DNA from 3 places in the Cytobacillus sp. BC1816 genome. Region 1 is predicted to be linked to each of the others. Evidence: riboswitches for the same ligand, from Rfam matches in the RefSeq annotation. Region 1 holds a riboswitch; each other region holds the start of a gene.
The links. Region 1 has a riboswitch for S-adenosylmethionine ahead of ACR42H_RS11395 (Na+/H+ antiporter NhaC family protein). Riboswitches for the same ligand answer to the same signal wherever they lie in the genome.
Positions count from the first base shown of each region.

Region 2: it holds a riboswitch for S-adenosylmethionine, as region 1 does, so the genes downstream of both, ACR42H_RS23350 (methionine ABC transporter ATP-binding protein) here and ACR42H_RS11395 (Na+/H+ antiporter NhaC family protein) in region 1, are expected to answer to the same signal.
Region 3: it holds a riboswitch for S-adenosylmethionine, as region 1 does, so the genes downstream of both, metK (methionine adenosyltransferase) here and ACR42H_RS11395 (Na+/H+ antiporter NhaC family protein) in region 1, are expected to answer to the same signal.

Region 1 covers NZ_CP195611.1:2,211,340-2,219,129, forward strand. The annotation lists gene ACR42H_RS11385 (cold-shock protein) at 260-460, shown strand; gene ACR42H_RS11390 (DUF421 domain-containing protein) at 578-1,162, shown strand; SAM riboswitch class I at 1,322-1,426, shown strand; gene ACR42H_RS11395 (Na+/H+ antiporter NhaC family protein) at 1,512-2,795, shown strand; gene ACR42H_RS11400 (exonuclease SbcCD subunit D) at 2,975-4,120, shown strand; gene ACR42H_RS11405 (AAA family ATPase) at 4,117-7,251, shown strand; gene ACR42H_RS11410 (diphthine--ammonia ligase) at 7,317-7,790, shown strand, end outside.
Region 2 covers NZ_CP195611.1:4,589,858-4,597,647, forward strand. The annotation lists gene sufD (Fe-S cluster assembly protein SufD) at 1-1,240, opposite strand, end outside; gene sufC (Fe-S cluster assembly ATPase SufC) at 1,258-2,043, opposite strand; gene ACR42H_RS23330 (hypothetical protein) at 2,380-2,532, opposite strand; gene ACR42H_RS23335 (carboxymuconolactone decarboxylase family protein) at 2,824-3,195, opposite strand; gene ACR42H_RS23340 (MetQ/NlpA family ABC transporter substrate-binding protein) at 3,326-4,171, opposite strand; gene ACR42H_RS23345 (methionine ABC transporter permease) at 4,184-4,852, opposite strand; gene ACR42H_RS23350 (methionine ABC transporter ATP-binding protein) at 4,845-5,870, opposite strand; SAM riboswitch class I at 6,024-6,127, opposite strand; gene ACR42H_RS23355 (O-acetylhomoserine aminocarboxypropyltransferase/cysteine synthase family protein) at 6,268-7,584, opposite strand.
Region 3 covers NZ_CP195611.1:4,408,747-4,416,536, forward strand. The annotation lists gene ACR42H_RS22330 (C39 family peptidase) at 29-877, shown strand; gene asnB (asparagine synthase (glutamine-hydrolyzing)) at 1,067-2,971, opposite strand; gene metK (methionine adenosyltransferase) at 3,269-4,462, opposite strand; SAM riboswitch class I at 4,788-4,904, opposite strand; gene ACR42H_RS22345 (thiol-disulfide oxidoreductase DCC family protein) at 5,010-5,384, opposite strand; gene pckA (phosphoenolpyruvate carboxykinase (ATP)) at 5,604-7,190, shown strand; gene ACR42H_RS22355 (DUF2584 domain-containing protein) at 7,458-7,700, opposite strand; gene ACR42H_RS22360 (alpha/beta hydrolase family protein) at 7,780-7,790, opposite strand, start outside.

The DNA.
Region 1 (7,790 bases):
TAACATGATAGATTTACACATATTGGAAGGTAAAGAAGGCGGAATAGTTTGAAAATTACTCCTGTAAACGGGTGGTATAGTTGACATTCCTTCCTATAAGTGCTAAATTTGAATCAGCCGTTATGCATCGTGTTATATTTTGCTAGCTGCTTTTTCAACCGTTAGGCAATGGTCTGGATGAGTAATGAATGTAAAGTTATAAGCGTGTATATGGTGAATTTACACATGGCTTTTTCTAGCCAATAGGAGGATTTTTTTCATGAAAAACGGTAAAGTAAAATGGTTCAATGCTGAAAAAGGTTTCGGATTCATCGAAGGTGAAGACGGAAACGACGTATTCGTACATTACTCTGCTATCCAATCTGAAGGTTTCAAATCTTTAGAAGAAGGCCAAGAAGTATCTTTCGAAGTTGTTGAAGGTGCACGCGGACCTCAAGCAGCTAACGTAACTAAACTATAATCGACAGACCCATACAAAAACAGCCTGGCCACATGGTCAGGCTGTTTTATTTATTACCGATTGTATATAAGTACCTGCTATGCCATAACCTATGAGAAAAAGGGAGGTGGCTATAGGATGAACTTTATATGGGAATCAGTCCTTTTAATTTTTTCAGGGGTGCTGCTTTTGCGTGTGGCCGGAAGAAAATCCATCTCACAAATGACACTAGCCCAAACAGTTGTGATGATTTCAATAGGTACCATCATTATTCAGCCGATCGTTGAGACTAGTGTTTGGAAAACGATTGCTGCAGCAGCTATCTTAGTTGGGTCATTAATATTAATGGAATATCTTCAGGTTAAGTTTAATTTTATTGAAAAATTTATAACAGGCAAATCTAAAATTGTGATTGAGAATGGAAAACTAAAAACAGCAAATATGAGGAAATTGCGCTTTACAGCTGATCAGCTGGAAATGAGGCTCAGAACCAGCGGAATCACAAAAATTTCAGATGTCAAAATGGCCACTCTTGAACCGAATGGACAGCTTGGGTATGAGTTAATGAATGATGCCAAGCCTTTGACTGTTGGAGAATTTAAAAGGCTGATGGGAGAAATGATTTTGCAGTCGCCTGTTCAGCCTGCACCTCAAGCATCAGAGGATATCTTTCAGGAGCTGAAAAAGGGTCATACCCCGCCAAATCCCAAAGATCTGCACTAGTTTTAAGCCGCATTGCGGCTTTTTTTAATCCCAATCTCTATTTTCACTCTTTAAAGTATTATTCAGATTCTTAGTCCATAACAAAAAAGTGCTTGAAGTTTCGCGAGTTTCCTGTATAATTTTCAAACGTGAGTTATTTCAGAATAATTTCATATGAATCGCTTATCAAGAGAGACTGAGGGACTGGCCCTAAGATGTCTCGGCAGCGGGCTCTATAGAGCGCTGTGCCAAATCCAGCAAGCAGAGGTGCTTGGCAGATAAGAAGAGAACGATTGATTTGTTAGATCTCTTCTTGCTTGAAGAGGTCTTTTTATTTTGCAGGAAATTCCATTCGGAGAGGAGATTTTTTATGAAAAACAAGGGGAATCCCTGGGCATTATTGCCGCTTTTGGCTTTCCTTCTAATTTTTATAGGAAGCGGCATTGCAACAGGAGATTTTAATAGTATTCCAATCATTGTCATTGTTTCCGCTACAGCCGGAATAGCACTGGCAATGAACAGAAAAAAGCCATTCATGGAAAAAGTAGAGATATTCACGAAAGGGGCCGGACATCCTGATATCATATTAATGTCCATCATTTTTATCCTGGCAGGGGCTTTTTCTGGTACGGCTAAGGGAATGGGGGCAGTTGATTCGACGGTGAACCTTGCACTCTCTTTTATCCCGCAGAATCTGCTTATGGTCGGAATTTTTATCATTGCATGCTTTATTTCGTTATCGATGGGAACATCCATGGGAACAATTGTAGCTCTTGCTCCAATTGGTGTAGCCCTTTCAGCGGAGACAGATGTTTCTACAGCATTGGCGATTGCAGCAATAATAGGGGGTGCCATGTTTGGGGATAATCTGTCCGTCATTTCAGATACGACCATTGCTGCTGTCAGGACTCAAGGAACGAGAATGACGGATAAATTCCGTGTGAATTTCTTAATCGTCCTGCCTGCTGCTTTGCTTACAGCTTTGATTCTAGGGATTTTAACAGCAGGTCAGGAAAGCGTGGTAACCAGCGGGGATTACAGCTTTTTGAAAGTAGTCCCTTATCTTGGCGTATTGGCTGCTGCTTTGCTTGGCATGAATGTTATTCTTGTGCTTAGCGGGGGTATCCTTCTTGCTGGCCTTATCGGAATTGCAGACGGCAGCTATACTTTTGTTTCATTCCTGCAAATGATTTCTGAGGGAATGGCTGGTATGCAGAACCTTGCGATAATTGCCATCCTCATTGGCGGATTGGTTGAGATCATCCGATTTAATGGCGGAATTGATTACTTGCTTCACATGGCTACAAGCAAAATAAAATCCCGCAGGGGAGCTGAATTTGGTATTGCGTCACTTGTATCCCTGACAAATTTATCTACAGCCAATAACACAATTGCCATTATTATTGCAGGGCCGCTTGCCAAAAAAATTGCAGATCAATATGAGATTGACCCGCGTAAATCAGCAAGTATTCTTGATATATTTGCCTGTTTTGTACAAGGGACTATCCCATATGGAGCACAGATGCTGGCTGCATCCGGACTCGCTGCCATTTCGCCGGTGAGCATTATGGCATATTCCTTTTATCCGATATTAATAGGCATTTGTGGTATTATTGCCATTTTGATCAACTTCCCTAAACTAAAAAAGCAATAGATGAAAGAGCCTATGCTGGGCTCTTTTTGTTTTCGAACAATGCTATGTTTTGGAAAAAACCTCTGATATAATTAGAACGAATGTTCTGTTAAATTTTGCTTAGCCTCTACCGTTTTTTGATTTGGTATAATGGTAACATTGCAGAAAGAATCTCAGGCAAGGAAAAGAGGGTGTTAGATATGAAATTTATCCATACCGCTGATTGGCATTTGGGCAAGCTGGTCCATGGTGTATATATGACCGAAGATCAGCGTCATTTTTTGCATCAATTTATTGACGTGGTAGAGGAAGAAAAGCCGGATGCAGTCGTTATTGCAGGAGACTTATATGACCGGTCCGTACCTCCGACTGATGCTGTAGAATTGCTGAATGAAATTCTTTTTAAAATAAATGTAGAGCTCAATACACCTGTGGTTGCCATAGGCGGAAACCATGACAGCGCTGAAAGGCTATCCTTTGGAAGCTCCTGGTATAAACAAAGCAAGTTCTACTTGTCTGGAAAACTGGTAAATGATTTTAAGCCCATACATATTAATGGTGTGAACTTTTATCTGGTACCGTATGCTGAACCCGGAATGGTCAGGCATTTGCTTGATGATGACCGTGTGCACTCCCATGATGATGCAATGAAGGCAATTGTGAACAGAATTGAACAGTACCTGAACCCAAATGAACCGAACGTTCTTGTCGGACATGCTTTTGTTCTGGGCGGAGCTACCAGTGACTCGGAGAGGACACTCTCTGTCGGAGGATCAGGCTGTGTCCATTCTAGCTGCTTTGATCCTTTCTCCTATACGGCACTTGGACATTTGCATAGTCCTGATGCCATAAAGCATGACAAGATCCGCTATTCAGGCTCCCTATTAAAATATTCTTTTTCCGAAGCTAAACAGGAGAAATCCGTTTCTATTGTAGAAATGAAGGAAAATGGCGAATTTGCCTTGCGTACCCGTTCACTTAAGCCCAAAAAAGACTTGAGAGAGATAGAAGGGCATCTTGATGAACTGATGGATCCAGCTTTCTATGAAAAACAGAACCTTGATGACTATCTGAAAATCACCCTTTTTGATGAAGGCGCATTGCTTGATCCAATTAATAAGCTGAGACAGGTCTACCCGAATGTTCTTCACCTTGAAAGAAGGATAGCCGTTACAGATATGAAGAAAAAAAGCTCTTTCCTATCGATAAAGGAAGAGAAAAAGTCAGAGCTTGATCTGTTTAAACAATTCTATGAACAAATGACCACTTCCGAATTTACAAAAGATAAACAGCAGGTTATGACTGATGTGATCGAAAAAGTGCTGAGGGAGGAGGCGCTGAAATGAAGCCATTAATATTAACGATGCAGGCGTTTGGACCCTACGCAGACAGTGAGAGCATTGATTTTACGGAACTTGGAAATCGAACCATGTTTGTCATCTCCGGCAAGACGGGTTCAGGCAAAACCACTATTTTTGACGGCATCAGCTACGCGATTTATGGAAAGGCAAGCGGGGAGGATCGGAATGGGGCTGAACTTCGAAGCCAGTTTGCGAAAAATCATACATTAACCGAGATTTCCCTCGAATTCATTTTAAGAAATAAAAGGTATTACATTACAAGATCTCCTCAGCAGGAAAAGAAAAAAGAGCGCGGCGATGGCACGACGACAGTAAGCGCCAAAGCAGAACTTTATATGTATGGTGAAAATGGAGAGCAAAAGCTCCTTGCTTCAAATGTCAGGGATGTTGATGAAAAGATAAAAGAAATTATGATCATTGACAGCAATCAGTTCAGGCAAATTCTGATGATTCCCCAGGGAGAGTTCCGAAAGCTCCTAACTTCTGAAAGCAAGGATAAAGAAGTCATTCTTCAGCGGTTATTCCATACTCAAATATACAAGCGCATAGAAGAAAAACTTAAAGAAGATGCAACTGAATTAAAAAGAACGGTAGAAGAACAGATAAAACTGAGAGATCAGTATTTTAATCAGGTGCAGGCTTTATACAGCGAGGAGCTGAAATCTTACCTCGAAGCAGGAAGTGTCAATGACACCCTGCTCATGCCGCTTCTTGCAGAGGAAGTTAAGGAGATGGCAGCAGGCCTTGCTGAGCTGACAGAAGCAGGCAGGAAAAAAAAGGAAGAGAGAGATCATCTTCAGCAAAAGCTCTATGAAGCTGAAATGGTGCTCAAACAGCTGATGGCGAAAGAAGAGCTAAAGCAAAGGAAAGAAGAGCTGGAAGGGCTAATGGATCAATACACTGCAAAAGAGAATGCCATAGCTCTTGCCCAGAAAGCAGCCCTGCTCAATCAGCAGGAGCAGCTCTGTCATGAACTGAAGAAAGATCTGGATGCAGCACATGCCGATCTTCATGAGCTTCAGAAAAATTTAGGCACTCTTGAAGCACTATTAAAAGAAAAGCAAGATAAATGGGAAACTGAAAAGAACCGCGAGGCAGAAAGAAAACAGGCTGCCGAACAGGTTAATCACCTGCAAAGTATGAAAGAGGACATTCTTTCTTATGCAAAAGTGGAAAAACTGGTCTGTTCTCTTGAAAAAAATCTTGAAAACCTCAGGCTTCAAAAAAGACAGAAAGATGAAGCCCATCAAAAAGCTGATCAGCAAATAAAAACACTGACTGAAGAAAAGCAGGACATTGAAAAGAGCAAGCTTGCACAGATGGAGAATGAACGAAACCTGGAGAAACTAGCAGACGAAATAGAACGGCTTCATAAATATGAAGAGCTGCATAAAGAGCATCAATTATCAATGAATGCCTTCAGCAATAAGAGAGATTATTTTGATCAGACATCGTCCAGGCTGACTGATGCCAAACTGCTTGTGGAGCAACTGGAGGGCAAGTGGCTTCATGGACAGGCAGCAATCTTAGCAGACAGGCTCCAAAACGGGGAGGCATGTCCGGTCTGCGGCTCAGACCACCATCCCAATCCGGCTGTATCTCCACATGATATACCGGATGAGCAAGACCTGAAGGAAGCAAAAAAACAGGCAGTTCAAATTGAAGCCGAGAAAGCGAAAGCGGAGTCTGCTTTTTATGAAGCCCAGTCCCGCATGAATTCCAGCGAGAGTGGATTGGCTGAACTGACTGCCCAAATACAAAAACACCGTCCTGACTTTAAACAAGAAAGTTTGCTTGTAATGAAAAATACACTTGCCGATCAAAAAAAGGATCTTTTGACACTACATGCTGAGCTGAAGAAAAAATCTTCCATGCTGGAAAACTGTACTGCTGAGTTGGAAAAAACACAGCAGAGGAAAGAAGCACTAGCTGCAGAAATTGACCGGCTGCAAGACCAACTAAATGACGCAGCCATTTTACATGCGGAAAAAAGAAGCAACTTGGCGAGGATGATGGACACGATTCCTGAAAACCTGCGGTCTATTGAAGCTTACGAGTCGAGTTTGAGAACGGCTGCTGAGAAACTTGAAATAATGCAAAGGCAGCTGGAAACAGCCCAGCAGGATTATCAAGATGCAAAGTCGGTCCATATGGCTGAACAGGCAAAGATGGAGACACTTCAAAAGCAGGCTGTTAAAATTGAGGAAAAGCTTGCAGCCGAAAGGCAGAATTTTGTGCAGCGCATGAAAGACCAGGGCTTTGAAATCTACGGAGAATACCGGGATGCCAAAAAATCAGAAGATCAAATCAGGCAGCTTGAAGTTGAAGTAAGGGAATATCGGGAAGAAGTCCGTTCTGTTCATGATCGGTACGCTGAGCTAATACAGCTCTTGGAAGGGATTGAAAAACCTGACCTGGAAAGCTTGCAGCTATTATTGCAAGAAACAGATGATCAATTGAAACTGCTGCAGGATCAATATACAAATCTGTTTATGAAGAAAAAACAAAATGAAGAGACTATGCAAAAAATCAAAGAAATAAATCAAAATATGAAAGCCCTTGAGGAAAGGTACAAAGTAATTGGGCACTTGTATGAAATTTCAAAAGGGCAGAATACTTACCGAATTACTTTTGAACGATTTGTCCTGGCGGCATTTTTAGATGATATACTGAGGGAAGCTAACGGACGTTTATCAAAGATGACCAGCGGTAGATATATGCTGCTTCGAAAAACTGACCGGTCAAAGGGCAACGCACAAAGCGGCCTGGAATTACTTGTGTTCGATCAATACACTGGGCAGGAAAGGCATGTTAAAACTTTATCTGGCGGGGAAAGCTTTAAAGCAGCGCTTGCACTTGCTCTTGGTCTGGCAGACGTGGTGCAGCAATACGCAGGAGGCGTTTCCCTTGAGACGATGTTCATTGATGAAGGATTTGGGACACTTGATCCCGAATCATTAGACCAGGCAATAGAAGCATTGATCGAAATTCAAAGCAGCGGAAGGCTTGTAGGCATCATCTCTCATGTTCCTGAGCTGAAGGAAAGAATTGATGCACGTCTTGAGGTAACTGCAAGCCAGACAGGAAGCCGTACACAGTTTCAATTTTTAAATTAGGATTCAGGGGAAAAAGGATAGACCTTCTATCCTTTTTCCCATACTATTAAAGTTGGTGATGACTGTTGGGGAAGAAAGTAGTTTTATCATGGAGCGGCGGCAAAGACAGCTGTCTGGCTCTAGATGTGCTGATAAAACAGGGGTACGAGGTTGTATGCCTTCTGACAACGGTTCCGCAGGAAATTGGCAGAACCTTTGGGCATGGTGAAAAAAAGGAATTAATCCAGCTTCAGGCTAAAAGTTTATCCATACCTGCAGAGTTTATTTATTGTACCTTTGAAGATTACTCAGAGCGTTTCGTAAGTGATTTAAGAAAAATAAAAGATACATATGGGATTACAGGCATTGCATATGGAGATCTCTACTTGGATGGGCACCGCGAATGGGGAGAAAAAACAGCGGCCGAAGCAGGATTGGATGCGGTATATCCTCTATGGATGGAGGAGAAGGATAGTCTTAAGGCTTTAAAGGCCTTTGTGGAATCAGGGTATAAAGCCAAAGTCATAAGGGTTCGGGAAGAGGTATTGGACAATTCCTGG
Region 2 (7,790 bases), 2.4 Mb from region 1:
CTGGCGCTAAGAAGCCGTGAATAACAAGGCGCTCAGCCTCTTTTTGCGAAATTCCGCGGCTCATTAAATAGTAAAGCTGCAATGGATCCACACGGCCCACTGAAGCAGCGTGTCCTGCTGTTACATCATCTTCATCGATTAATAGGATTGGGTTAGCATCCCCGCGCGCTTTTTCGCTTAGCATCAGTACGCGTGATTCCTGCTCAGCATTTGACTTAGAAGCTCCATGCTCAATTTTGCCGATTCCATTAAAGATGGATGAAGCAGAGTCTTTCATTACCCCATGCTTTAAAATGTAGCCTTCGGAGTTTTTTCCGAAATGAACTACTTTCGTTGTAAAGTTTTGAGTCTGTTCTCCGCGTCCTACAACAACTGTTTTGGTATCACCGAATGAACCGTCTCCAATAAGATTTGTTGTATTCTCTGAAACTGTATTGCCGTCATTCATTAGGCCAAGTGCCCATTCAATGCGGGCATCACGGCCTGCAACACCACGGCGGTTCACATAAGCAGTTGTTCCTTTAGCAAGTGTGTCAACAGCACCATACTGAACTCTTGCATTTGCATTGGCAATTACTTCTGTAACTATATTGAAAATGCCATTTGCTTCCTCAACTGTAGAAACATAGTTTTCTACATATGTCACAGAGCTGTTATCGTCAGCTGCAACCAATACGTGGTTGAATAAGTTGGCTTCTTTATCATCATGAATATATACAGCCTGAATAGGCGCCGTAATTTCCACGTTTTTCGGAATATACAAGAACGCTCCGCCGTTTAAAAGAGCAGCGTGCAAAGCAGTTAAACGGTGTTCATCAGTTTTCACGCCATCCTTCATGAAATACTTCTGAAGAAGATCGCCATGTTCTCTTGCCGCCGTAAAGATGTCTGTGAAAATAACACCTTTCTCCTGCAATTCTTTAGAAACAGCCAAATGAGTCGGTCTGTTATTGCGCTGAATGTATAGGTTTTGATCGCCGGCTTCTGTGTCGATCAGATTTCTGACATCCTCAGGAAGGTCATTTAATGATGTAAAATCTTCGCTTCCCACAATGTGCTTCTCGAACTGTGTAAAGTTCCATTTATCTATTTTAGTTTTATCAGGTTTTGGCATTGGCAGGTTTTCCGCGTTTGCAAGCGCATTTAGACGGAGTTCTGTCAGCCATGCCGGCTCGCCCATATCTTTTGAAAAGGAACTAACATATTCCTTATCAAATGGTAATTTTATTTCCGTTGTCATAGTGATCCCCCTAACGCTTACGCTTCTTGCCCAACTGTTTCGTCTTCAATGCCCAATTCTTTTTTAATCCAGTCATATCCTTCAGCTTCTAAGCGCTGTGCAAGCTCTGGACCGCCAGATTTTACAACTCGTCCCTGCATCATCACATGAACATGGTCAGGAGTGATGTAGTTTAGAAGGCGCTGGTAGTGTGTAATGATTAAGCAGCCAAATTCTTCGCCGCGCATTTCATTGATTCCTTTAGAAACAACCTTTAGTGCATCGATATCCAAACCGGAATCAATTTCATCAAGAATCGCAATTTTAGGTTCAATCATCATTAATTGAAGAATTTCGTTGCGCTTCTTTTCTCCGCCTGAAAAGCCTTCATTTAAATAACGCTGAGCCATGTCAAGATCCATTTCAAGGAATTCCATCTTGCTGTCCATTTTGCGGATGAATTTCATAAGAGAAATTTCATTGCCTTCCTCAAGGCGGCTGTTAATTGCAGAACGTAAAAAATCGGCATTTGTGACGCCGCTGATTTCACTTGGATATTGCATTGCAAGGAATAGACCTGCACGTGCGCGTTCGTCAACTTCCATTTCAAGAACATTTTCACCATCTAATGTGATGCTTCCCTGTGTTACTTCATACTTAGGATGGCCCATGATTGCAGAGGATAAAGTAGATTTACCCGTTCCGTTCGGTCCCATAATGGCGTGAATTTCTCCGCCTTTGATTTCAAGGTTTACACCTTTTAATATTTCTTTTCCCTCAATAGCAACATGAAGGTCTTTAATTGTAAGTACTGATCCTGCCATAATATATACCTCCGTCAATAAAAGAAGATTTGTAAATCGGCCTGCAGCCGCAAATCTCTATTCTCATTTTATTCTCATTACAATCTTATAACAAATCAAATTTCATAGCAACTCTTTAAGACCATTAACAAACTTTTCAAACAAAAATGTTTAGAAAGCCTGTAAATATAGATTTTATCATATTATTTTAATCGCATCAAAGTGTAAAATAACCGGGAACCTGGTATGTCCCATCTATTTTTTCCCGGGGCTGTCATTTCATGTATGGCAAAAAAGAAAACCAGCGCATAATTGGCACTGGTTTCTATTTTCTTCATTATTATATATACCTATAACCTAGGAATGAATTTTTCTATCAAGATCCGCAACTAAGCGCTGGCTTTGAAGATAGTCTTCTTCGCGTCTTTTTTCAACTTCCATTCGAATATCATGTTTCCGGCTGTACACTTCATATCCAACTCCATGGGCAGCTTGCATAGCTTTTTCCATTTCACTCGTGTAGTTCAGCTGTAACTGACTGATAATGAATCAATCCTTTCGGTTTTTAATGCTTTCGCATTTAGTTTTACATTTAAAATCTTAACACTCATCATATACCCCGCACAAAGCGGAAAAAACCTGATTTTTTTAGCAAAATAAGGAACGAGGACTCATGAGGCGCTTTCATAATGCGCATCCTTAAAATACTGGCCATATCCTCTCGATTAATGGTTGTTTCAATAATTTTCTGAAATTTTCATGATAAAAATAACACTCCTGCTATTGAGCAGGAGCTGAAAATTAATGATTTTGCTGATTTAATTCTGTCATAGCCTCCTGGACAAGCGTAACCGCCTGGCTCATTGCGGCACCGCCGCCAAAAGCTGCAGTAACCCCTACTGCCTCTAGAATTTCTTCTTCAGACGCACCTTGATCGATGCATCCTTTCGTATGGTAAATAATGCAGTATTCATCCTGAGAATATAAACTGATTCCGAGTGCAATCAGCTGCTTCTCCTTTTGGGATAAAACCCCTTCCTTAAAGCAGGCTTCTGTAAAAGCATTATAGTGCTGTGCTAAATCGGGCATTTTTTCAGTGAAAACACCCAATCCAACTTTATAGTCATGAAGGGCTTCTTCTATCGAGTTTGAAGGTTCATGATAATGTTCCATTTGGCTCCACTCCATTCAAAATATTATCAAAGTTAGTATGTTTGATTGCTTTTTAAACTATGCGGGTGCAGAGCCTGGATATAATGGAAAATAAAAAACAGGCGACTTTGGACGCCTGTTTTTTTCACTCTTACTCAGATACCGGTACAACGGCACCTTTATATTTTTCAAGAATGAAATCCTGAATTTCTTTAGAACGAAGCACTTCTACAAGAGCTTTGATTCCTTCTTTTTCTTCATCGCCTGAGCGGACAGCAATCACATTTACGTATGGTGAATCTTTGTCTTCAATTGCAATTGAATCCTTAAGAGGATTCAATCCGGCATCAATTGCATAATTGGAGTTGATCAGGACTGCATCCCCTTCTCCATTATTATAGATTTGAGGAAGAAGTGACGCTTCATATTCAGTATCAAACTTTAACTTTTTAGGATTGTCTTTAATATCATCCAGAGTTGCTTCGGTTTTTTCCACATCTTCATTTAAAGTAATAAGTCCCTCTGCTTCAAGCATGGAGAGAATACGGCCATGGTCTGCTACTGAGTTGCTCATGATGATTGATGCACCCTCAGGAAGTTCGTCAAGGCTCTTATATTTTTGAGAATATACTCCGATTGGCTCAATATGAATTCCGCCTGCATTTGTAAAATCATATCCATGTTCAGCTTTCTGTGACTCAAGGTAAGGAATATGCTGGAAATAGTTTGCATCCAGCTCTTTAGACTCAAGTGCTTGGTTTGGCAATACATAATCCTGGAATGGCACAACATCAAGTTCAAAGCCTTTTTCTTCAAGCAATGGCTTTGCCTCTTCAAGAATTTCAGCGTGAGGTACGTTGGAAGCCCCTACTGTAATTTTAGTGCTTTCTTTACTTTCTCCGCCTTCACCGGCATTGCCGTCTTCTTCTGAAGTCCCGCAAGCTGCGAGAACAAGTGCTACTGCAAGTGCAAGAGCAAGTGATAACCACTTTTTCATATAAATCTCTCCTTAACGTTTGTCTAATTTTGTTGTTATGATATCTCCAATAAACTGGATGATAAATACAATTACTAGAATAATGACAGTCGCCATAAGCGTCACATCACTGCGGCTCCTCTGGAATCCTTCCAGGTAAGCAAGGTTTCCAAGTCCGCCAGCACCGATGACACCGGCCATGGCTGTGTAGCCTACCAGCGCGATGGCTGTAACCGTAATTCCTGAAACAAGGGCGGGCATTGATTCCGGAAGCAGAACCTTCCAGATAATTGTGCTTGTTTTTGCACCCATAGACTTGGCCGCTTCAATTACACCTTTATCTATTTCCCTCAAGCCTATTTCCACCATACGGGCATAAAACGGGGCGGCACCAATAATTAATGCAGGCAGTGCTGCATCTTCCCCGATCATTGTCCCAAGAAGAAGCTTGGTAAATGGAATCAATAACACGATCAGAATGATAAACGGAATTGAGCGGAATATGTTGACGAAAGCTGAAATAATTTTATTAATTGCTGCGTTTTCCCAAATGTTGCCCTTGGAGGTCAGGAAGAGCAGCAGTCCCAGAATTGCACCTAAAATAAAAGTTGCGAGAACAGAAATAGCTGTCATATAAAGAGTTTCCATTGTAGCTTCCCACATGGAGTCCCACTTCACATTTGGAAACCATTCGTTAAGCATTGGAAATCACCTCCACGCCCACCTGCTGAGAATGAATAAATTCAATCGCTTTTGCAACTTCCTCTGCCTCTCCATCAACATGAATGAATAAAGTACCGTAGGAACCGTTCTGCGTCTGGGAAATCTTTCCCTGAAGTATATTTACGGTTACCTGGAAATTACGGATCAGGTTTGTAATCAATGGCTGTTCAGCTGATTCGCCCACAAACCCTAATTGCACTACTTTTCCTTTTGGATACAAATCGACCAGGTGATCAACCGTTTCCTTAGTTTCTTCAGGCTCTGTCACCTGCTGAACAAACCGCTTTGTTATCAAAGCTTTTGGATTCCTAAACACATCCAATACTGGCCCGATTTCAACAATTCGACCACCTTCCATGACTGCAACCCGATGGCAGATTTTACGGATAACGTGCATTTCATGAGTAATTAGGACAATCGTTAAGCCCAGACGCTCATTGATGTCAACAAGCAGCTCCAAAATGGAATCTGTAGTCTGCGGATCAAGTGCAGATGTCGCCTCATCACAAAGCAGTACTTTTGGATTATTGGCAAGGGCTCTGGCAATTCCAACCCTTTGTTTTTGACCGCCGCTGAGCTGGGAAGGATAGGCATCTTCTCTTCCTTCAAGGCCAACGAGTTTAATGAGTTCATCAACCCTTTTCAGCCTTTCCTGCCGGGAAATACCAGCGATTTCAAGCGGAAAAGCGATATTCTCCCTTACCGTTCTCGACCATAATAGATTGAAATGCTGGAAGATCATGCTTATTTCCTGACGCGCTTTTCTTAGTTTGCTTCCCTTTATCTTTGAAACCTCATTGCCTGCAACTGTCACACTGCCATGGGTAGGAAGCTCCAGCCCATTCAGCATGCGGATCAAGGTACTTTTACCTGCACCGCTATATCCGATAACTCCGAAGATTTCTCCTTCTTTTACTTCCAGGTTTACATCGTCAACTGCTTTTACCTGGCCTTTCTTTGAAGAGAAAATCTTCTGTACATCTTTTATATAAATCAACGTGAATTGTCACCTCTTTAATCGAAAGATACAGATTATAATTATTAGACTGCTTTTATTTCCCTATTTTTTACTCCTTATAGGCTTTCATGCGCTAAAAGCAAAAATGCCTTTCTGCACATGAGCAGAAAGGCATTAAAAATTAAGTCCTTTCTCTCATCTGTCAAAGCTATGCTTTGAGTGAATTGGCACCATTTCAATTAATTGACGGTTGCCGGGCTTCATAGGGCACTTCCCTCCACCTCTCTTGATAAGAGCGTAACGATTTATATTCAATTAATACTTTAAATAAATTTAGCAGTTTATTAATTACGTTTGCTATCGTATCACAGCTATCAAAAAGGTGTCAACGAAGAAATTTTAAACTTTCGGAAAAAAATGAATGGTAAATTTTCCTTTATGCCTTCGCAGCAAGTGATGTAATGCCTGCAGCTGCTTCTATCGCCTGTTCCAGATCTTCAATCAAATCTTCCGCATTCTCGATTCCGATAGAAATTCGAATTAGATCCTCCGGCACTCCCGCAGCTTTTAAACCTTCTTCATCCAGCTGCTGGTGAGTGGTACTTGCAGGGTGGATAATCAGGCTCTTAGCATCCCCGACATTTGCCACATGTGCCCAAAGCTGCAGGCTGTTTATTAGCTTGGCCCCAGCTTCTCTTCCGCCAGCAATTCCAAACACAGCCACAGCTCCAGCTCCTTTAGGCAAGTATTTATCCGCCAATTTTTTGTCCGGATGGCTTTCATGCCCAGGATAAAGCACCCAATTAACAGCTGGATGCGCCTCTAGATACTCCACTACTTTTTTCGTATTGGCAACATGCTCTTTCATACGTACATGCAAAGTCTCAAGCCCCAATGTAAATTGAAATGCACTTTGCGCACTCATAGCAGGACCTAAGTCTCTTAACAGCTGAACGCGCGCTTTGATAATATAGGCCGCCTCGCCAATTGCTTCACTATAGACAATATCATGGTAGCTCGGATCAGGTTCTGTAAAGCCCGGAAACTTATGGGAATTCCAGTCAAATTTTCCGCCATCTACTATAATTCCTCCCATTGTGGTTCCATTACCGAGCAGCCATTTAGTCGCAGAGTGTATAACAATGTCAGCACCATGTTCGATAGGCCTGCATAGATAAGGTGTAGCAAAGGTGTTATCGACAATTAGAGGCACACCATTCTCGTGTGCAATTGCTGCAACCTTTTCAATATCCAGGATTTTTAAGCTTGGGTTTCCAATCGTTTCGGCAAAAATGGCCTTTGTTTTATCTGTCATTGCGTTACGGAAATTTTCCGGATCTTTTGGATCTACCAGTTTCACTTTAATTCCATACTTGGGAAGTGTGACTGCAAACAAATTATAAGTACCGCCATATAAATTGGACGCAGCAATAATTTCATCCCCTGCTTCAGCTATGTTTAAAATGGCAAGCGTAATGGCAGACTGTCCGCTTGCAAGAGCCAGGGCCCCAACTCCTCCTTCAAGCAAGGCCACTCTTTCCTCAAATACACTTACAGTCGGATTATGTATCCTGCTATAAATATATCCTGGTTCTTTAAGAGCAAAGAGATCTGCAGCGTGATCTGTATTCTTGAACTGGTAAGCATTATTCTGGTAAATCGGTAACGCCCTTGCGCCAGTTACAGGGTCTGGCTTCAGTCCCCCATGTACTCCAATTGTTTCAAAACGGTAATTTTTTTGTTTATCAGTCATTGCTTTCTCTCCTCTATAAAAATTTTAGTATTTCTTATTGAAGAACTAAGAAAAGCGCAAGGCGCCCGCTTATCGGCGGCAAGCATAAGACGAACCGTCTGAAAGGCTGCTCTTTAACCTTTTGACGGATTAACTTAGACCTAAGAGCCGATGGCGCCTGGAGCTAGACAGTTAACAAATATCAAAGATAAAGATTCTTATAAGTT
Region 3 (7,790 bases), 2.2 Mb from region 1:
AGGCAATACCAATGGGCGGGTGAAGAAATTGAAGATTTATATTGCGGCAATTGTTCTTTTCTTATTTTTAATAGTGATATTCAGAAAAACCATGTTAAAAACGGCACCAATGTTTTTACTTGTCTTCATCCTGATTTCTGGTGCATTTATTTATGACAACCTTTCAGGCAGCCAGCCTGCTTCAGCTGTAAATCAAATTAAATCATGGCTGTCTGAACCTGCTGAGAAAGCCAGCTCTTTCCTTGGACACAACACTGCCGTAATTAAGATCAAGGAAGAAACAATTATAAATGCACCCGCAGTCAATCAGTTTCCTGAGCTCCCCAGAGGATGCGAAGTGACGAGCTTATCCATGCTCCTTCAGCATGCAGGGATACAGGCTGATAAAATGACACTCGCTAAAGAAATAAAGAAAAATCCTGAGCCTTATCGCATAGAAAACGGAAAAATCTACTTCGGGCACCCGAATGACGGATTCATAGGCGATATGTATTCCTTTGATAATCCAGGTCTCGGTGTTTATCATAAACCCGTAAAAGAGCTTGCGGAAAAGTACATGCCTGGCTCCATTGAAGACCTTACCGGATCCGATTTTGAAGACTTAAAGATCCATCTGTCAGACGGCAGGCCTGTCTGGGTTATTATCAACACAGCCTATAAACAGCTTTCTGATGACTTTTTCCAGACCTGGCATACGCCAAGCGGAAAAATCCAGGTTACCTATAAAGAGCATTCAGTCCTGCTCACAGGCTATGATCAGGAATACATGTATTTCAACGACCCGCTCACAGGTGAGAAAAATAAAAAAGCACTCAAAAATGATTTTGAAAAAGCATGGGTGCAGATGGGCAAACAGGCTATTACCTATCTCCGATAAGAAAGGCGGAAGCGCCTTGCCCAAGAAGGAACGCAGACTGGGATCGCCACGTCCTCCCAAAAGCTGTCGCTTTCGGCCATGCGATGTTTATGCTAACGAAGCCTTCCTTATCCTGCGGGTGAAATTCTATACATTCCTATAATTAAATAAAAACGTCCACCAGATTTTCACCTGATGGACGTTTTTATTTTAGCCTTTAAGTGGCTGCAAGTCTTTATTTAACAAATACTCTTTTTCAAAAGAATACTTTTTCTCCACATATACCTGATGCCAAACCATGAACATAAGAACTGTCCAGATTTTGCGGCTGTTGTCCGCTTTATCCTGACAATGGTCTTCAAGCAGCTGCAATACGTAATCTTTATTAATTAGATGATCTGTGCTGCTTTCACGAATGATATTTTTCGCCCATTCATTCATCTCGTCTTTCAGCCAGTGACGGATTGGCACAGGGAATCCAAGCTTCTTGCGATTCAGCACATGGTCTGGAACGACTCCTTCAGCAGCTTTGCGAAGAATATACTTCGTAGTTCCATTTGCCGTTTTCAGGCTGGTCGGTATTTTGGAAGCCACTTCAAACACTTCTTTATCAAGGAACGGAACACGAAGCTCGAGAGAATGAGCCATCGTCATTTTGTCCGCTTTCAATAGAATGTCTCCGCGCATCCACGTATGAATATCGATATACTGCATGCGGTCAACCGGATCATAGCCGCGGCTTTCTTCATATAGCGGTTTAGTGATATCCGTATAATTTAAGCTGTCTTTATATACATGAAGCAGGCTGCGCTTCTCTTGCTCTGTAAACATTTTTGCATTTCCAATGTAGCGCTCTTCCATTGGCGTTACACCGCGTTCGATAAAGCTTTTCCCCTTCATTCCCTCTGGCATCATGTTAGCAATCATGCGAAGAAGCTTTTTGCCTATAGCAGGAATTTTATTGAAGACTTCCAGGGATTGTGGTTCGCGGTAAATATTATAGCCGCCAAATAGCTCATCGGCTCCCTCACCTGAAAGTACAACCGTTACATGTTTTCTTGCTTCTCTTGCCACAAAATAAAGGGGCACACAAGCCGGGTCAGCAAGCGGATCGTCCATATGCCACATGATTCTCGGAATCTCATTCATGTATTCCTCAGGAGTTATGATGTAGCTGATGTTTTCGACACCCAGCTTTTCAGCTGTTTCTTTCGCTACATCCACCTCGCTGAAGCCATTGCGTTCAAATCCGACAGAGAATGTTTTAATTGCAGGATGGAATTCTTTCGCAATGGAAGCAATGATGGAAGAATCAATTCCGCCTGAAAGGAATGAACCTACCGGAACATCGGCACGCATATGCATCTTGACTGAGTCGAACAAAACATCTCTTATTTCTTTCGTGAAATCAGCTTCTGACTTCTGCACTGGATGGAAAGCAGCTTTCCAATATCGCTTAATATCCATCGGAGCACCAATTTTTTTAGTAAAATAATGACCAGGCTCCAGCTTATGGATTCCCTCTGACATCGTGTTTGGCTCAGGCACAAACTGATAGGTCAGATAATGCTGGAGGGAGTCATAGTTTAATACATCATTCTGAAGCGCCAAAAGAATGCTCTTTTTCTCTGATCCAAAGAACGTGCGGTCTCCCTTATCGTAATAAAAGAAAGGCTTAATCCCAAATGGATCTCTGGCTCCATATAGTGACTGCTCCTGTTTATCCCAAATGACAAATGCAAACATGCCGCGTAATTTTTCAACAGCCTTTTCTTTCATATGGCTGTAAAGGGCAATTATCACTTCTGTATCGGAGCTTGTTTCAAAGCTTAAGCCAGCTTTGAGAAGTTCTTCACGAAGTTCCACATAATTATAGATTTCACCATTAAAGATAATCCAATAACGCTCATTCTCGTAAGTCAGCGGCTGGTGTCCGCTTTCAATATCGATAATGCTCAACCGGCGAAAGCCGAATTGAATATGATCATCAAAATAGTATCCTGAATCATCCGGACCCCGATGGGTAATGATATCATTCATATTTTGAAATTGTTCTTTATCTGCGTCACGGTAATTTTGTGCTTTTTCATGTACACAACCAATAAAGCCACACATTATGTACGTCACCTACTCCATTCTATTCTCAATATTTAGATACAGCCTTAACGGCTCCTTTGTCCTTAGAAAACATACCCTATAATACTACCACTAATCATTTATAATTAGCACGTGGATAATAAAAAAAATATGTGCGGAAAATTAAGCCATTATCCGAAGTTTATACGATAACATAAAATTATAAACGACTAAAGAGCATAAAGACCGAAAAGTGAATAAACACCCTTTATGTATAATGACGCAAAAAAGAAAGCGGGAGTTACATTGATTAATGCAACTCCCGCTTTCTTTTTATTAAGCTTCAGAACGAAGGATTTCGGCTTTGTCCGTACGCTCCCAAGGAAGATCAACATCTGTACGTCCGAAATGTCCGTAAGCAGCTGTCTGCTTGTAAATTGGGCGGCGAAGTCCAAGCATGTTAATAATTCCTGCAGGGCGAAGATCAAAATGTTTTCTTACTAGATCAACTAGTACATCTTCTTCCACTTTGCCTGTTCCGAATGTATCAACTGAAATCGACACAGGCTGTGCTACACCAATTGCATAAGCAAGCTGAACTTCAACTTTTTCTGCTAAACCTGCTGCTACAAGGTTCTTCGCTACATAACGAGCAGCATAAGCAGCGGAGCGGTCAACCTTTGTAGGATCCTTACCGGAGAACGCGCCTCCGCCATGACGGGCATATCCGCCGTAAGTATCAACAATGATTTTGCGGCCGGTCAGGCCTGCATCCCCTTGAGGTCCGCCGATTACAAAACGTCCTGTTGGGTTAATGAAGTATTTCGTATTCTCATCAATTAATTCCTTTGGAACAACCGGATTAATAACATGTTCCTTAAGATTGCGCTGGATTTGCTCCAGGCTGATCTCAGGGTGATGCTGAGTAGAAATAACGATTGTGTCAATGCGGATTGGCTTGTCATTTTCATCATACTCAACCGTTACCTGAGTTTTTCCGTCCGGACGAAGGTAAGGAAGGATTTCTTCTTTACGAACTTCAGTCAGGCGGCGGGAAAGTTTATGTGCTAAAGAAATCGGAAGAGGCATTAGCTCTTTCGTTTCGTTGCAGGCAAAACCGAACATTAAGCCCTGGTCCCCTGCACCGATTGCTTCAATCTCCTGATCGCTCATTTGTCCTTCCCGTGCTTCAAGGGCCTGGTCAACACCCATTGCAATATCTGCTGACTGCTCATCAATGGAAGTTAAAACTGCACATGTTTCGGAATCGAAACCATATTTAGCACGGGTATAACCGATTTCTTTTACCGTTTCACGAACGATTTTTGGAATATCTACGTATGTAGATGTTGTGATTTCACCTGCAACTAATACAAGTCCAGTTGTTACAGAAGTCTCTGCAGCAACACGGGCATTCGCATCTTTAGCTAAAATCGCATCTAAGATTGCATCAGAAATTTGGTCACAGATTTTATCCGGATGACCTTCAGTAACTGATTCAGAAGTAAACAAACGACGCTTTGTTGACATCTGGCTTCCTCCTTATAAATAGAAAATTGAGCGAGAATTAAGAAATGGGGAAGCGGAAAATAACTTTACCCTATCATTTCATGGATCTCTGTTTGATACGGAACTCATTCCCTTAGTAGTATGAAATAAACATGGAGTTTTTATTAGAAAAATAGGCATTGCTGGCCAGAAAGCCAGGCATCCGTTTTTTCTTATGCATCTCTGCAAGCTGCTAAAAACTCACATAAATAGTACATTCCAAAAGCCGTTCATCCCATTGCCTGTGCAAAATAAAAAACCTTCTCAATAGTGAAAAGGTTGAAAGCAAATCGATTCGCGCCTTTCACTCTTATCGTTCAAGGAATTACGTCCTTGCGTCAGGTTAGCACCTTTGCTGATTATTGCCTTTTAGCAGGTTGCTGGGTTTCATAGGGCCTGTCCCTCCACCAGCTCGGGATAAGAGAGTATCCGTTCAAGGTTGAATCATACCGTATTTTAGCGAATCATGTCAACAAGTTTTCATTATTTTTCACAGTAAAATTTCAGCATTGAAAATTATAATCCATGCTTACAGCGAACAGCTTCCGTCGTCACATTTTTTCTTTAGAAATTTATGCCTGTTTTTAGCAATCCATTTATATACCGGATCGCCCAGTATTGGCGTCATTGGGAGATATAAAAGGAGGCTAATTAAAAAGGAGGCAGGAAAGAGGAACAGCAGTCTCCTTACTGCAGAATAACCCTTTTTCAAGCCACCCGCCGGAGTAATAATATGAAGCTCTCTGCGCAAGTCAATCTTGGAAAACGAGAGGGAATCCGGGATTTTTTCATACTCCTGCAGAGAAATCCATTCCACTTTATTCAGCCAATCAAGTTTATTAAATATCTTCTTTGTTTCCCTGCATAAAGAACAAGTTTCATCATAGAGGGCAATTGTCTTCATTTTAGATCAGTCCCATGTTAAAATTAACACTTTCTTCTATATTAACATATATCAGTTATAAGTTGATTAAAATGGGATTACATGTCCAATTATGACATTTTTATAACATGAATAAAAAAGTTTCGTAATAGTATAGACTAATCGTTTTAATGTGTTATACTAATTTCGAGATGTAATCACTTTCATAAAAAAATCGGGAAAAAGGAAGGTATTCATCAGATGAACTCTGTAAGCATATCAAACGAATTGAGCGAATTATTAAATGGCAGCAACATTCAAGTGCAATTATCCGTTCCTCAGCTTGTCGAAAAAGTTTTAAACCGCAATGAAGGGTCCCTTACCTCTACTGGTGCCGTACGCGCTACTACAGGAAAGTATACAGGACGTTCTCCTAAAGATAAATACATTGTTGAAGAAGCATCAAATAAAGATAAAATGGACTGGGGCAGCGTAAACCAGCCTATCTCTGAAGAAGCATTCTCTAATCTTTATAATAAAGTAATCAACTACTTAAAAGAAAAAGAAGAAGTATTTGTTTTCAAAGGCTTCGCAGGTGCCGATAAAAAGCACCGCATGCCAATCCAGGTAATTAATGAATATGCCTGGCACAATCTTTTCGCACATCAATTATTCATTCGTCCGGCAGAAGACGAGCTATTGGATCATCAAGCAGAGTTCACAGTCATTTCTGCTCCTAATTTCAAAGCTGACCCTGCAGTTGACGGCACAAAGTCCGAAACATTCATCATCATTTCATTCGAGCGCCGCACTGTTTTAATCGGCGGTACTGAATATGCAGGCGAAATGAAAAAATCCATTTTCTCTGTGATGAACTATATGCTTCCAGAAAACGGGATTCTTCCGATGCACTGTTCCGCAAACGTTGGTCGTGAAGGAGATGTCGCTTTATTCTTCGGCTTATCCGGAACAGGGAAAACAACCTTATCTGCAGACCCTAACCGCAAGCTGATTGGGGATGACGAGCATGGCTGGTCGGCAAATGGTGTTTTCAATATCGAAGGCGGCTGCTATGCGAAATGCATTAACTTATCCCGCGAGAAAGAACCGCAAATTTTTGATGCTATCCGCTTTGGGGCTGTATTGGAAAATGTGGTGGTAAACAGCGAAACTCGGGTTGCTGATTACGATGACAGCACTTTAACTGAAAATACACGTGCGGCATACCAGCTTCAGGCCATCGATAATATCGTTGATCCAAGCATTGCCGGACATCCTAATACAATCGTATTTTTAACAGCTGACGCATTTGGCGTATTGCCTCCAATCTCTAAACTGTCAAAAGAGCAGGCAATGTACCATTTCTTAAGCGGCTATACTTCCAAGCTTGCAGGAACTGAGCGCGGCATTACTTCACCGCAGGCAACGTTCTCAACTTGTTTTGGATCACCTTTCCTTCCGCTTCCTGCAAACCGTTATGCTGAAATGCTTGGCGAGAAGATCGATGAGCATAATGCAAAAGTCTTCCTTGTAAACACAGGGTGGACTGGCGGAGAGTACGGAGCCGGTGAACGCATGAAACTTGCTTACACTCGTGCTATGGTGGAAGCGGCACTTGAAGGCGAACTAAACAACGTTGAAACAGTCAAAGACGAAATTTTCGGATTGGAAATTCCGCAGCACGTTACGGGTGTGCCTGACGAAGTTCTTCAGCCAAATAAAACATGGGCAGATCAGGCTGCTTATGAAGCAAAAGCAAAAGAACTCGCTGCAAAATTCCGCGAAAACTTCAAGAAATTCACTAGCGTTTCTTCTGAAATTGAAGAAAAAGGCGGACCAATCGCATAATACAGAAAAGGAATTGCCGCAAAGCGGTAATTCCTTTTTGATATTTTATTGTGTAATTCAGTCCGCTCGAACGAATAAGTTTCTAGACTTATAGTCGTTGATCGATTAGTTCCCTTTGCGATGCCTTGCCCTCACCCACCGGCACTATTCACACCTATTAGTTCCTTTCGGGCTTCTTTCTCTTTCCCTCATTTTAAAGCACTTCACACTTGTACTCTGCAGAAAAGCTTTGAACAAAAAAACGCCGGACTACGTCCAGGCGCTCTTTTAGTTTGTTGAGTTTAGGGAAACAAGCTGGTAAGTAATGAGTGTCTGGCTGTTTTCCCATTCCACTTTTCTGATGACACCCATACCATTCAGGTCACCGTCTATTGTTCTTTTTACCTCGACCGGGATATCCAGCGGATATAATCTGTATCCGTCTTTGACAAGTGAAAAGAAATTTTCATCAAGTCTTTTTTCCCTTCCCTTTGTCACGATCATTGTGTTCAGCTCTAAAGGCATACCCATCGGTATCTCTCCTTCATTCTTAATATCCTTACCTCTATTTTACCCCACCTTTTTCCGCTCTGAAAGTCCTTAATTTTATCTACCCCTTGC